Regions from separate parts of the Buttiauxella agrestis genome, predicted to be linked through region 1. Evidence: predicted binding sites of a transcription regulator. Region 1 holds the regulator's gene; the other holds the start of a gene.
What was found. The regulator Fur, encoded in region 1, represses iron uptake genes when iron is present. The targets are predictions, from matches to a motif close to ATAATAATGAGAACNACTATCAA.

Region 1 (7,360 bases):
AATATCAGCGTTGATCTCGCCAACCGTCGCATTACCCGGGATGGTGCCGAAATCCACCTCACACCGATCGAGTTTCGCCTGCTTGCCACCCTGCTCAATAACCATGGAAAAGTGCTGACACAACGCCAGTTGCTCAATCAGGTTTGGGGGCCAAATGCCGTGGAACACAGCCACTATTTGCGCATTTATATGGGACATTTACGCCAGAAGCTGGAAAGCGATCCGGCGCGCCCGGCGCATCTGTTGACCGAAACCGGGATCGGTTATCGGTTTATGTTGTAGATTCTACAAACAAAAAAAGCGCCTTTCGGCGCCTTTTCAGTTCTACGAATTACTTCGCGTTTTTCAGCACTTCGCTGACAATCTCTACCGCTTCTTTTTCAATTTGCAGACGGTGTTCTGCACCTAAGAAGCTTTCGCAATAGATTTTGTAGGCATCTTCAGTACCAGACGGACGGGCTGCAAACCAGCCGTTGTCGGTCATCACTTTCAAACCGCCAATGGATGCGCCGTTACCCGGTGCTGCCGTTAAGCGTGCGGTAATCGGGTCGCCCGCGAGGGTGTTTGCACTCACCATTTCTGGTGAAAGTTTGGAAAGTGCGGCTTTTTGCGCGGAAGTCGCAGAAGCTTGCAGACGGTTATAACTTGGCGCACCAAAGCGCGCAGCCAGTTCGTCATAATGCTGCTGCGGGTTTTTGCCAGTTACGGCAGTAATTTCTGCGGCCAGCAGGCACATGATGATGCCGTCTTTGTCGGTAGACCACGGTGTGCCGTCGAAACGCAGGAACGATGCCCCGGCGCTCTCTTCGCCGCCAAAACCAAAGCTGCCATCAAACAGACCATCAACAAACCATTTGAAACCAACCGGTACTTCTACCAGTTTACGGCCTAAATCGTTGACCACGCGGTCAATCATTGCTGAAGAAACCAGCGTTTTACCGACCGCAACATCTTTGCCCCATTGTGGGCGATGCTGGAACAGGTAGTTAATCGCAACTGCAAGATAGTGGTTCGGGTTCATCAGGCCAGCAGGCGTGACGATACCGTGGCGGTCGTAATCCGGGTCGTTAGCAAATGCCAGATCGAATTTGTCACGCAGTGCCAGCAAACCCGCCATTGCGCATTCGGAAGAGCAATCCATGCGGATAGCGCCATCTTTATCCAGATGCATAAAGCGGAAGGTTTGATCGACATGATCGTTAACAATCGTCAGATCCAGATTGTAGTGTTTCGCGATGCGCTGCCAGTATTCGATACCGGAACCGCCGAGCGGATCAACACCCAATTTCAGACCCGATTTCTGGATGGCGGCCATATCAACGATATCCACCAGCCCTTCAATAAACGGCTGCACCAGATCTTGTTCTTGTACGTGACCGCTTGCCCAGGCTTTATCCAGAGAGATGCGTTTTACATCTTTCAGACCCGCTGCCAACAATGCGTTGGCGCGATCTTCAACGACTTTAGTGACGTTGGTATCAGCTGGCCCACCATTTGGCGGATTGTATTTGATACCACCATCATCCGGCGGGTTATGCGAAGGCGTGATGACGATGCCATCGGCCTGCGCGCCACCGTTTTTGTTATGCGTCAGAATTGCATGCGAGATGGCAGGCGTTGGCGTGTAGCCGTTTGCCTGCTGCACAATGACATCCACACCATTTGCAGCCAACACTTCGAGCACGGAGATAAACGCAGGTTCAGATAACGCGTGGGTATCTTTGCCAACGTAGCACGGCCCGGTAATGCCATTTTTTGCACGATCTTCAGCAATTGCCTGAGCAATCGCCAGAATGTGAGGTTCATTGAAACTATGACGTGCCGCACTACCACGGTGGCCGGACGTTCCGAACTTCACCGCGTGTTCGCTATTCCCCACTTCAGGCTTCAGCACGTAATACTGGGCCGTCAGTTGGGCTACGTTAATCAAATCGCTCTGTTGTGCCGGTTGTCCTGCACGAGGGTGGTTAGCCATTGGCCTTTCCTTCTGACGCGAGGTGTTAAATTGTGCCGCAAACCTTTTCAATCAATTCCGCCGGGAATTGCATTGATTGCATGATGTGTTCGATCATGCTGCATTTACGGCCTGTATTGGTATTGGTGATAACCCAGTATGGCGTACCAGGAACATGCTTAGGTTTGGTCTGGTTGCCATTTTGCAGCAGCGTTTGCTCGTTACCTGCAAAGTAGACACGGGTGCGACCGTGCAGCGACTCGGTCGCTTCACCAAAAGCATGAGCATCTAAGGTATACAAAGTCGAAAGCACCATCATGAAACGGTTAACGGCTTTCTTTTGCTCCGCATATTCATCGGACAGCAGCAATTCACGCACCGCACGAACACGATCGCGTGCTTTGTTTACGGGTTTGGCTTCCGGGGCAGGTGCGGCAGTTGCCGCCGTCTGGCCGGTCGTTGCAGGTGTAGCAGGAGTTTGACCGGCGGTAAATTTCAGCATGCGCCGTAAAATATCGGACGCGCTTTCACCAATGTGCTGCGTGTGGCTGGCAATATAGCGATAGAGCTCGTCATCAACTTCAATTGTTTTCATCTTAATCCAGTGCGATATCTTTTCTGAATACAAGTTGTTGGGATTATAAGGACAAATCCCAACCTCGGGTAGAGCCAAACTTTTGTCACGCCACAAAGTCAGACTAAACTGGAAATTTGCGGCACCGCAGTGGAAAGCCGACTGTGGCAGAATGCCGTTATGATACCCTAACCTCACGAAGTAAAAAAAAAGAACTTTGCCATGAAATTGAATGCTCGCCTGCAAACTGCGCAACAATTGACTAGTAATTCCCCCATCGTCCTTATTCACGGTCTTTTTGGTAGCCTTGATAACCTCGGCGTACTGGCCCGCTCACTGGGGCAGGATCATCCGTTGCTGCAAATTGATCTCCGCAATCATGGGTTATCGCCGCGTAGCGAAGAAATGAACTACTCTGCGATGGCGCAGGATGTTGTCGAAACGCTTGATGAATATGGCATTAAGAAAGCCATTATTATCGGCCATTCCATGGGCGGGAAAGTGGCAATGGCGTTAACCGCCGTCGCCCCAGAACGTATCGATAAATTGGTGCTGATTGATATCGCCCCGGTGGATTATCAAGTGCGCCGCCACGATGAGATTTTCGAAGCGATCAATGCAGTGAGCCGCGCAAACGTGAAAACTCGCCAGCAAGCCGCCGTGATTATGCGCGAGCATCTTAATGAAGAAGGCGTGATTCAGTTTTTGCTGAAATCCTTTTCTGACGGCGAATGGAAATTCAACGTGCCGGTGCTGTGGGAGCAATATGAGAATATTGTCGGATGGAAAAACATCCCTGCCTGGAACGAACCGGCGCTGTTTATTCGCGGGGGAGCATCTCCTTATGTTGACGAATCTCACCGCGAACAGCTGCTTTCGCAGTTCCCACAGGCCCGTGCGCATGTGGTTGCCGGTGCTGGCCACTGGGTTCACGCCGAAAAACCTGATGCTGTTTTGCGCGCAATTCATCGTTTTATCGGTGAATCCGCAGCAAACTGATTAAAAACAAACCGACTGGCCGCAAGTTGCGGCTAACGCGTTGGCGCGCAAGCCATGCTGATGTATGATTGCGCGCTAAATTGCGCCAGAGCACCCCGCTCAGTGCCACCTGAATTCCCTGTCAGTAGTCTAATCATGGCAAAAGAACAAACGGACCGTACTACATTAGATCTGTTCGCGGACGAGCGTCGCCCGGGGCGACCAAAAACAAATCCGCTAACGCGTGATGAGCAATTGCGTATCAACAAACGCAATCAACTCAAGCGCGATAAGGTACGCGGCCTGAAGCGAGTGGAGCTAAAGCTCAATAATGACGCGGTAGATGCTCTCAACCAACTGGCTGAAGCGCGCAATATCAGCCGTAGCGAGCTGATTGAAGAGATACTACTCGCGCAACTGAAGCAGCATCTCAGTTAGTTTTAGTGCTATGTCCTGGTATGCAATGTTGCAGTCTGTGCACACCGGGGCGATAGCAGTTTCCGCACCACGAAGTGTTCTGCTATGATTGCCCTATCTGTGGCCAAATAGCAGCCACCATACCATTAAGTATCAAGAGGTTATTTTACTCATGGCAATCGTAGGCATTTTTTTCGGCAGCGACACTGGTAACACCGAAAATATCGCGAAAATGATTCAAAAACAGCTCGGTAAAGAAGTTGCTGAGGTGCATGACATTGCTAAGAGCAGCAAAGAAGACCTGGAAGGCTTCGATATTCTGCTTCTCGGCATCCCAACGTGGTATTACGGTGAAGCACAATGCGACTGGGATGATTTCTTCCCGACGCTGGAAGAAGTTGATTTCAATGGCAAACTGGTTGCTCTGTTCGGCTGTGGCGACCAGGAAGATTACGCGGAATACTTCTGTGACGCGTTAGGCACTATCCGCGACATCATTGAGCCACGCGGTGCAGCTATCGTCGGCCACTGGCCAACTGCGGGCTACCATTTCGAAGCCTCTAAAGGTCTGGCTGACGACGATCATTTTGTCGGTCTGGCTATCGACGAAGATCGTCAACCAGAACTGACGGCTGAACGCGTTCAGAAATGGGTCAAACAAGTTTCTGACGAGCTGAACCTGGCTGATATCATCAACGCCTGATGCCAGATGTGACGCAACTATTGGGTTGCGTCACATTGATAGATATTATCGATTAAAATAATCGCTACAAATTTTTAACTTTTCAGTTTGTCCCTGTACAATGAACTCCTGATCAAAAAGCTAGCAAGGCAAACAAATCGCGACTCAGCCGCCATTTTTTAGCTTGATTATGCATAATACTTGCGGTTCCCATTTAGAAGTGGCAGTTCTATAATGAGACGCATTCATCTTAACGCTCACCCTGAGTCCGAGCGAATCGTTAAGCAACAGGACAATTTCCGCATGACTGACAATAATACCGCATTAAAGAAGGCCGGCTTGAAAGTCACGCTTCCGCGATTAAAAATCCTTGAAGTGTTGCAAGGGCCGGTGAACCACCACGTCAGTGCGGAAGACCTCTATAAACGTCTGATTGATATGGGCGAAGAGATTGGTCTCGCCACCGTTTATCGTGTACTAAACCAGTTTGATGATGCAGGCATTGTGACTCGTCATAATTTCGAAGGCGGCAAATCCGTGTTCGAACTGACGCAGCAGCATCACCATGACCATCTGATCTGTCTGGATTGCGGCAAGGTTATTGAATTCAGTGATGATTCAATCGAAGCCCGCCAGCGCGAAATCGCATCACGTCATGGCATTCGTCTGACTAACCACAGCCTGTACCTTTACGGTCACTGCGCTGAAGGTGATTGCCGTACTGATGAAAACGCACACGAAATCAGCGAAAGGTAATCCGTATATTCTGCCTTCTGATTCAGAAGCCAGGCATAAAAAAACCGGTGAGGAAGCTCACCGGTTTTTTTATTGCTTACGCGCAGCCATTATTTGTTGTTAGCGCGAATCTCTTGCCAGATTTTGTCGCATTTGGCTTTTACCGCCTGGTCATTACCCGTGCGGGTCGCCTGAATGCAGTTCTGGTAATCCAGGGTACGCACCGTTTCTTTCTTCGCGAAATCCTGATGCTCTTTTTCCTGACCTAAAACATTTAACACACTCTGGCAGGCCTGGATTTTATCCGGGTTGCCTTCTGCGGTGTTAATACAAGCGCTATACGCTTGTTTCAATTTAGTATCTTCCGGAGCCGTTTTAGGTTGTTGCTGCGCACACGCACTCAAACCTAACGCCATCACCGTAATCAGAACTAGCTTTTTCATGTTTGATATCCTTAAGAAAACCGGGCGTGTTTAGCGCCCGGAATCACATCAGAAGATGGTGAATGGTGCGATAACAATAAATTTCACGTCACGCTCATCCTGGAAGATGTTGCCGTAACCACCGCCCCAGCTTGGGATGTCGGAATGGTTGTCGTATTGAGTGAAGTGCAGTTTGAACAGAGTGCCTTTCGCACGACCATCCTGAACGGTGTACAACGCATCAAGGCTGTACGCAGATTCTTTCAGGCGGTTATCCGCATCGTAGTAACCGTCTGTCGTTGGTTTGGAGCTTGGTTTAGCATCCCATGCGTAAACATAAGAAGCACCCACTGCCCAACCCGCAAGATTCCAGTTGCTCAGGTCATACATCGCGCCTGCAAATACCGCTTTTTCACCGTTGGCGTTGAAGTCAGAGCGGTTATCCCACCACACATCAAGACGACCGTTGGAAGAGGCGTAAGTTGGCGTCATACGCTGCAAGAAGTAGCCCTGTTGGCCATCGGCCTTAACCACGGTTCCTTCAAGGCGCAAATCAACCTGGCCGACTCTGTATCCGAGAGTCAATGCCTGCAACCATGCGGTTCCGTCGTACAGATCGTTCACGCTGCCGTCGGAAACTTTGTCACGCGTGCCGTAGAACTGGTAGCTGGTGGTTAACGGGCTGCCCGCGATATCAAATTTGTAGCTCGCCTTGGTGAAATACTGATCAACATAACCTTCAGCCTGACCAAATGCGGCCTCAAGAATCAGGTTATTTTTGAAGTCATATTTCGCACCAAGTGAATGTAAGTAATCGACTTTGGTGTTCTTATCGTTCTGATAGAACTTGTCCATTTCCAGGTGCCACGGAGCTTTATACTCGTTGGTCCACATGTAGGAGAAGCTCAGAGCACCAGAATCGCCATAGTCAAAGTTTGCACCGGCTTCTGCGCCCTGGTAAGTACCTGGCATGAAGCTCCAGTGTGGTGCTAACAGAGTTTGACCGGTTGGCTGAATGTAACCACCACGCGCCCATACCGGGCCGTATTTGAATTTAGCCGCTGCTTTATAAAGGCTGATGCCGCTCTTATCGCCGGAATAATCTTCGTCGTAAGCTTTGTTAGAAGAGGAGAATGCGATTTCATTTGGGTGACCGCTGTTAGCGTTTTCTGCCATTTCGATAGCAGTAAAGGCCGCAATGTCCAGACCAAACATGTCAGCGGCATAACCTGACTGGAAGTCCAGGTTTGCGTTCCAGGTGGAGTGCGCAAGGTTAGTTTCGTATTTACCCGTTGTGACGTCTTTACGGTCACGCTCACGCTGCCAGTAATAAACACCACCGGTCAGTGTTGAATCATCAACAAAACCTGCTGCTGTTGCCTGAGGGATGACTACTAATCCTGAAAGAGCCGTAACACCTGCGATTGCAAGCGCAAGCGCACTACGTTTGCCACTAAACGTACGCATAGAAAATTCCTCTTTGACGAATAAATAATCGCTGGACGTTAAAAGACGTCATATAGCGAAAAAAGTAAAAATGCCTAACGGCTAAAGCGGTTATGAATATTTGCCCGCATTACTGCTTTCTTAAGACTATT
Region 2 (7,360 bases), 620 kb from region 1:
ACTCGCTGAAAAGTTAGAATTACGCTGCCGTAAATCTGGCTTTCAATTAATGATCAGCTGTACTTATAACGATGTTGATTATGAGAACAAACTGGTGAAAGCGCTTATTGCGCGTAATGTCGATGGTCTGTTTATTGCCCCTTCGACGCTTGAGAATCAACAGCACCATTTACGCCAGGTACAAAAGCCGCTGATTTTACTCGACCGTGATTTCAAATTTACCGATAACGCGCTGGTTGAGAGTGATAACTTTGCCGGTGGTGTAACACTCACTGAGTCCATGCTTGAAGCCGGGAAAAAGCCGCTGTGGTTTTTGGTGGGCGACACCGCGCTGCCCAGTATTCACGACCGTTTGCAAGGGTATCTGGATGCGCTCAGGCAAAACGAATTAAGTGCAGAACACTGGGTTGCAGAGGCGCAGGATAATACGCCGGAAGGCGGTGCACAGTTGATGAAAGACCTTATCGCGCGCGTCGGAGTACCGGATGCCTTTATTGCGTCGTCATTGCCAATGCTTGAAGGCGCAATAAAAACGATTCGCGAACATTGTGGTGTTATTCCGCAACATATCAATATTGGCACATTCGATGAACACCCAATGTTAGGGTTTTTATCCAATAATGTCTGGTCCATGCGCCAGGATGAAGACACCTGGGCTGAGAAAGCGTTTGAATTAATGCAGCTGGCAATTGACGGGCAACCGGCAATGCGAACAGAAAAAGTTAATATGGTGCTAATCAAGCGTGAGAGTAATCACTGAATATTATTTTCACCGTTCAAAGAATATGGAGAAAAGAAATGGAAAGAGATGTACTGGCACGTGAAATAATAGACACCTGCCTTGAAATGACACGCCTGGGTTTAAATCAGGGAACCGCAGGGAATATTAGCGTGCGCTATCAGGGCGGCATGTTAATCACCCCGACGGGCACACCTTATGAGCGTTTAACCGAGTCCAATATTGTGTTTGTCGATGCTGACGGCCAATTTGAAGAGGGCAAAATCCCTTCCAGCGAGTGGCGTTTCCATCAGGCCGTTTATCAGGCCCGTCCCGATGCCAACGCGGTCGTGCATAACCATGCCGTCCATTGCACGGCGGTGTCGATTCTCAACCGCCCAATTCCTGCTATCCATTACATGATTGCCGTCGGTGGCGGGAACACCATTCCTTGCGCCCCATACGCCACGTTTGGGACTAAAAAACTCTCAGAACATGTTTATGAGGCGATGAGAGATCGCAAAGCCACGTTGCTGCAACATCACGGCCTGATTGCCTGTGAAGAAAACCTGCAAAAAGCATTGTGGCTGGCGCACGAAGTGGAAGTGCTGGCGCGGTTATATCTCACTACGCTTGCCATCGTCGATCCGGTGCCGGTGCTGCCGGATGAAGAAATTGCCATTGTTCTTGAGAAGTTCAAAAGCTACGGCTTGCGGATTGAAGAATAACCATAATGTCCAGCGCTATAAAAACCGGCGCTGGACATTATGCTAATTTAAACACCGAAATCGCCTGCTGCAACTCATCCGCTTGCTGCTGTTGCTGACGCGCCGCCTGCACGGTTTGCGCCGTGTGTTCCACGTTTTCCTGAACACTTTCATCAATGCGGGCAATGCTTTCATTCATTTGCGTAATGCTCAAACTTTGCTGGCCACTCATATCCGAAAGTTCTTCCACCAGCCCCGCCAACGCATTGATGGCACCAATCACTTCGCGCATGGTTTGCCCGGCATTTTCTACCTGCTGTGAACCGGTGCGGGTACATTCAACCGAGACACTGATCAGCTGGCGAATATCTTTCGCCGCATTTTCACAGCGTAGCGCCAGGGTGCGAACTTCCGCAGCCACGACGGCAAATCCTCGGCCATGAGCGCCTGCGCGAGCCGCCTCAACGGACGCATTGAGCGACAAAATGTTAGTTTGGAATGCGATGCCATCAATGAGTTTGAGAATGTTGCTGATGTGGTCAGACTCTTCACGGATTTGCTCCATGGTGTGAGTCGCCGCATCAATGCTCACGCCGCCTTTGCTGGCGAGGCCACTGGCTGTTGTTGCGAGCATCCTCGCAGTTTGCGCTTTTTCGCTGGTGACGATAGCCGCCGAACTAAGCTGCTCCATCGCGCTTGCCGCAACAGCCAGCGCGGTTGCTTGTTCATCGGAACGTTTAGACAGCGCTGCGTTACGCTGGATAATACTTTCTGAGGCGGTAAGCACCGACGCTACACCCTCGCTAACCTGGCTTAGTGTGTTGCGCATGGTGGCCAGCGTGGTGTTAAAGGTTTGAGCAAAGGGCGTGCGGCTGTCTCTTTCGCTGCGCGTCAGGGTTAAATACCCCGGCTGGCGATTTATCTGCGCCGCCAGTTGAGCGACTTCACTGGCGGAACGGGCATCGTCGGCCATTCGCAACGCCATATAAATAAGGATTGCCGTTTGTGCCACCACAAAAATGGCATGGAATACCACCATGTGAATACCGGGATGCATAAAACAGGTAATCCCGAATAATTCATTAGCCTGCAACCAGGCGAATAACCCATGATGAATCGCAGCGACTGCCGCCCCCATTAATACCGGGCGATAATCCCTATAAGCTAATAATGCCGATAACAATACAAAAACCGAAAAGTGATATTCAGTTTCGCCCTCTCCTAATTGAATTAACAAAGCGGCAAAACCGATTAATGTGCATGCATAATACAAGCGTGTGAATAACTTCCCTGGAAGTAATACCTTGATAATACTGGAACTGATAGCAAGAAGACCACCAACAACTAACGCGACGGGGAGCGCATCATAAGCCCACCCCACACCAAGCGAAATAACGAACATTCCCCATACCACAGAAAACATCAATATATCAGCATGCAGATAAATACTTCGGAGTGACACCACGTCGGGCTGTTTTTTGCCTGAATGCAGAACAGTCATCGTTGCCATTTGCTTATCCACGCTTCTGTTATCAGATATTTTCAGTACGGAATAATCCCGCATAGAAATAGCATAGATAAGTATTGTTTTAGCGCGAATATATTTCTCACGGTATCAATAATACGATCGGGTGATTTTTATAATTTGAATTAAGTCAGGCAGGAATGCGTATAAAAGAAAAACGGCCCGTTAGTTATGCTAACAGGCCGCTTTGGGATGCTTTGATGGCGGGTTTACTGTGGTTTAGTGACTTCCTGCCCCACTAAGCCAATCTTCAAATAACCTGCCTGATGCAGCGTATCCATCACATTCATCATAGTTTCGTAATCAACCGATTTGTCTGCGCGGAAGAAGATTGTGGTGTCTTTCTTGCCTTCTGTCGCCGCCATCAGCGTGTTAACCATGTTCTCCTGGGTGACTTCATCGTTCCCAATAAACATAGTTTTGTCCGCTTTAACGGAGAGATAGACCGGTTTTTCAGGGCGCGGCTGCGGCTGGCTTGAGGACGCGGGAAGGTTGACCTTCACATCGACCGTGGCGAGCGGCGCTGCCACCATGAAGATAATCAGCAACACCAACATGACATCGATAAACGGCGTCACGTTGATGTCATGCATTTCGCCGTTATCGTCGTGGTTTTCGTTAAAACTCATTGCCATGGGATCAACCTACACGCAGTTTCTGAGCTGTTCGTACCGGGCGAGACTGAGAACTTGCAGCCAAATCCAGGTCACGACTTTGCAACAGCAGAACCTGAGCGGCGACATCACCCAACGAGGCTTTATAGCCGCCAATCACACGGGCAAACACGTTATAGATAACAACCGCTGGAATGGCTGCGACCAGGCCGATAGCCGTTGCCAGCAACGCTTCTGCGATACCCGGCGCGACGACCGCCAGGTTGGTGGTTTGCGACTGAGCAATACCAATGAAGCTGTTCATGATGCCCCAGACCGTACCAAACAGACCGACGAAAGGGGAAATTGCACCGATAGTCGCAAGGAAGCCGTTCCCGCGTCCCATATGACGACCGGCCGCCGCAACGCGACGCTCAAGACGGAAACCGGTACGCTCTTTAATGCCTTCGTTATCTTCACTGCCGGCGGAAAGCTCAAGCTCGTTTTGCGCTTCATTGATCAGCATGGTGCTAAGGCTTCTCGCATCAAACGCTTCAGCCATTTCACTGGCTTCATCCAGAGAGCGGGCATTAGCCAGTTGCTGCTGCTCGCGCTTAAGACGGCGCTTTTGCGATGACAGCTCAATACTTTTGCTAAAGAAGATTGCCCAGGTGACGACAGAGGCCAGAATCAGGCCGATCATCACAATTTTTACCACGATGTCGGCATGCTGATACATGCCCCAGACAGAAAGGTCTGTCTGCATCAAATTATTCGTCACTCTTACTCTCCACCACGAAACAATACAAAAACTGGTCGTAATAATATCAAAACGGCATCGAATTGATAGTAGTTCTCATTAGTATTTAAAGAGTGCCTGAAATTGTCTATGCATTCCTTGCGCTTACGCAGCAAAAAGATGATAAGTTAAGTTTAGACATCCAGATGGTTAAACAGGGTAAAGTGAACATGACTGCGAAGAAGCACATCGAAACGGCGCTGGTTAATGCCGGGCGCGATAAAAAATTCACCCAGGGTTCGGTTAACAGCGTCATTCAACGCGCTTCCTCGTTGGTTTTTGAAACTGTAGAAGCGAAAAAACAGGCGACGGCTAACCGCGCTAAAGGCGAGCTTTTTTATGGCCGCCGCGGCACCCTCACCCATTTCTCTTTACAAGAAGCGATGTGCGAACTGGAAGGCGGCGCGGGTTGCGCGCTTTACCCTTGCGGCGCGGCCGCCGTTGCCAATGCGATTCTGGCATTCGTCGAGCAAGGCGATAACGTGCTGATGACCGGTAGCGCTTACGAACCTAGCCAGGATTTTTGCACCAAAATTCTCGCCAAACTCGGCGTGACGACCACCTGGTTCGACCCGATGATTGGCGAAGGCATTGCAGAGCTGGTGCAGCCCAATACTAAAGTCGTATTTCTGGAATCGCCAGGCTCTATCACAATGGAAGTACATGACGTTCCAGCGATTGTTAAGGCGATACGTCGCGTTGCCCCTGACGCCATTATCATGATTGATAACACCTGGGCTGCGGGCATTTTGTTTAAGGCGCTGGATTTCGGCATCGATATTTCGATTCAGGCGGGCACCAAGTATCTGATTGGCCATTCCGATGCGATGGTGGGTACGGCAGTGTCGAACGCACGTTGCTGGGACCAGTTACGCGAGAATTCATATTTGATGGGGCAGATGCTGGATGCCGACACGGCGTACATGACCAGTCGTGGTCTGCGTACCCTGGCGGTGCGCCTGCGCCAACATCATGAAAGCAGCTTAAAAGTTGCCGAATGGCTGGCGCAGCATCCGCAGGTTGAACGTGTCAATCACCCTGCACTGCCCGGCAGCAAAGGGCATGAGTTCTGGAAACGAGACTTTACAGGCAGCAGCGGTTTGTTCTCATTTGTGCTTAAAAAGCGCTTGAGTAATGACCAATATCAACACTACCTGGACAATTTCCACTATTTTAGTATGGCTTATTCCTGGGGTGGATATGAATCGCTAATCCTTGCAAACCAACCGGAAGAGCTGGCGGAAATCCGCCCGGCAGGCGGAGTTGATTTCACCGGAACCTTAGTTCGCGTGCATATCGGACTTGAGAATGTTGACGATCTGATTGCCGATCTCGACGCAGGTTTCCAGCGTATTGCCTAAAATTGCCAGAAGTGGATGCCGTAAAAGACAGTTTTTGCCGTTTTGAAATGATTTGTTGAGTCTGCGATCATGAAGTCGGAGCGGTTTTAGCGTTACACTATGACCACAAGATTAAGGCCCCTTTAACTGGGGCCTCAAATACTAAGGTGCGCCTAATCTTCATACTGTAGATTCACGCGTGCTCATTAAAGCAGTTCCACAGGATTTGCCATGGCTGTTATACACAATATCGTTCAGGCGCTTTGGCAACATGACTTTGCTGCACTCGCGGACCCTCATGTTGTTGGAGTGGTTTATTGCGTCATGTTTGCGACGCTGTTTCTCGAAAATGGATTACTGCCCGCCTCGTTTTTGCCAGGCGATAGTCTGCTATTGCTCGCGGGAGCGCTGGTCGCGAAAGGGGTGATGGGGTTTATCCCGACAATCATTATTTTGACCGCGGCAGCAAGCCTCGGTTGCTGGTTGAGCTACGCGCAAGGTCGCTGGCTCGGTAATACCAAAATCGTGAAAAGCTGGCTCAAACAACTCCCGCCGCAGTATCACCAGCGGGCAACGGTGATGTTTGACCGACACGGTTTGTTCGCTCTGTTAGCCGGGCGTTTTTTGGCGTTTGTACGCACGCTTTTACCCACCATGGCGGGGATTTCCGGCCTCAGCAATCGTCGTTTCCAGGTGTTTAACTGGTTGAGCGGCTTATTATGGGTCGGCAGCGTGACCAGCCTCGGTTATGCCCTCAGCATGATTCCCTTCGTTAAACGCCATGAAGATCAGGTGATGACTTGCCTGATGATTCTCCCGATGGTGCTGCTGGTTGCAGGCCTGGTGGGGACACTGTTTGTGGTTATCAGGAAAAAATTTAATCCTGCGTAAGATAGTGTCGGATGTGGCTAACGCTAATCCGACGCTAATCCAACCTACATCACTCGCATACGCGCCGCATCTTCCCCCGGCGTCACACCAAAATAGCGCTTAAACTCGCGGCTAAACTGCGAGGCACTTTCATAGCCAACACGAATCGCCGCGGTGCTGGCTTTCATGCCGTCGTGCAAAATCAGCATCCGCGCTTTGTGCAGTCGGTAACTCTTAAGATATTGCAGCGGTGAAGTGCTGGTGACGGACTTAAAGTTATGGTGGAACGCTGACACACTCATGTTCGCTTCAGCGGCCAGTTGGTCCACAGAAAGGTTTTCGGTGTATTGCGTTTCGATACGTCTGAGCACGCGGCTAATCAGGCTGAAATGCGTTTGACGACTGACCAGCGCCAGCAGCGCCCCGCCACACGGCCCTGTAAGAATGTGGTAGAGAATTTCGCGGATTATCTGTTTCCCCAGAATACGCGCATCAAGCGGGTGTTCCAGCACATCCAGTAAACGTTCGGCGGCACAAAGTATTTCTTCTGAAAGCTCCGCAGAGTTAATCCCGGTTGAACTGGTTTGCGGATGCGATAAATCATCCTCGCCTATGTCCATCAGCAAATCCTGAAGCTGCAAAATATCAATGTTAATGCGCACGCCAGCCAGCGGTGTTTCAGGCGTGGCAAAGGTTTCACATTCAAATGGCAATGGCACCGTCAGCAGCAGATATTCGTTGGCGTCGTAGCGGAAAACGCGATCGTTCAAATAACCCGTTTTTTGGCCTGAAAAGAGAATAATGATCC

Region 2: a site for Fur is predicted at 4,387-4,409, ahead of exbB (tol-pal system-associated acyl-CoA thioesterase). Genes of this name have one in related genera too.

Annotation. Positions count from the first base shown of each region.
Region 1 covers NZ_UIGI01000001.1:3,528,148-3,535,507, forward strand. Annotated here, with positions in the region: gene kdpE (two-component system response regulator KdpE) at 1-282, shown strand, start outside; gene pgm (phosphoglucomutase (alpha-D-glucose-1,6-bisphosphate-dependent)) at 332-1,975, opposite strand; gene seqA (replication initiation negative regulator SeqA) at 2,001-2,549, opposite strand; gene ybfF (esterase) at 2,751-3,527, shown strand; gene ybfE (LexA regulated protein) at 3,663-3,944, shown strand; gene fldA (flavodoxin FldA) at 4,096-4,626, shown strand; gene fur (ferric iron uptake transcriptional regulator) at 4,909-5,361, shown strand; gene chiQ (ChiQ/YbfN family lipoprotein) at 5,451-5,783, opposite strand; gene chiP (chitoporin ChiP) at 5,832-7,229, opposite strand.
Region 2 covers NZ_UIGI01000001.1:4,145,886-4,153,245, forward strand. Annotated here, with positions in the region: gene DY231_RS19545 (LacI family DNA-binding transcriptional regulator) at 1-760, shown strand, start outside; gene fucA (L-fuculose-phosphate aldolase) at 799-1,446, shown strand; gene DY231_RS19555 (methyl-accepting chemotaxis protein) at 1,484-2,935, opposite strand; gene exbD (TonB system transport protein ExbD) at 3,160-3,585, opposite strand; gene exbB (tol-pal system-associated acyl-CoA thioesterase) at 3,590-4,324, opposite strand; gene metC (cystathionine beta-lyase) at 4,489-5,703, shown strand; gene DY231_RS19575 (DedA family protein) at 5,914-6,573, shown strand; gene DY231_RS19580 (AraC family transcriptional regulator) at 6,618-7,360, opposite strand, start outside.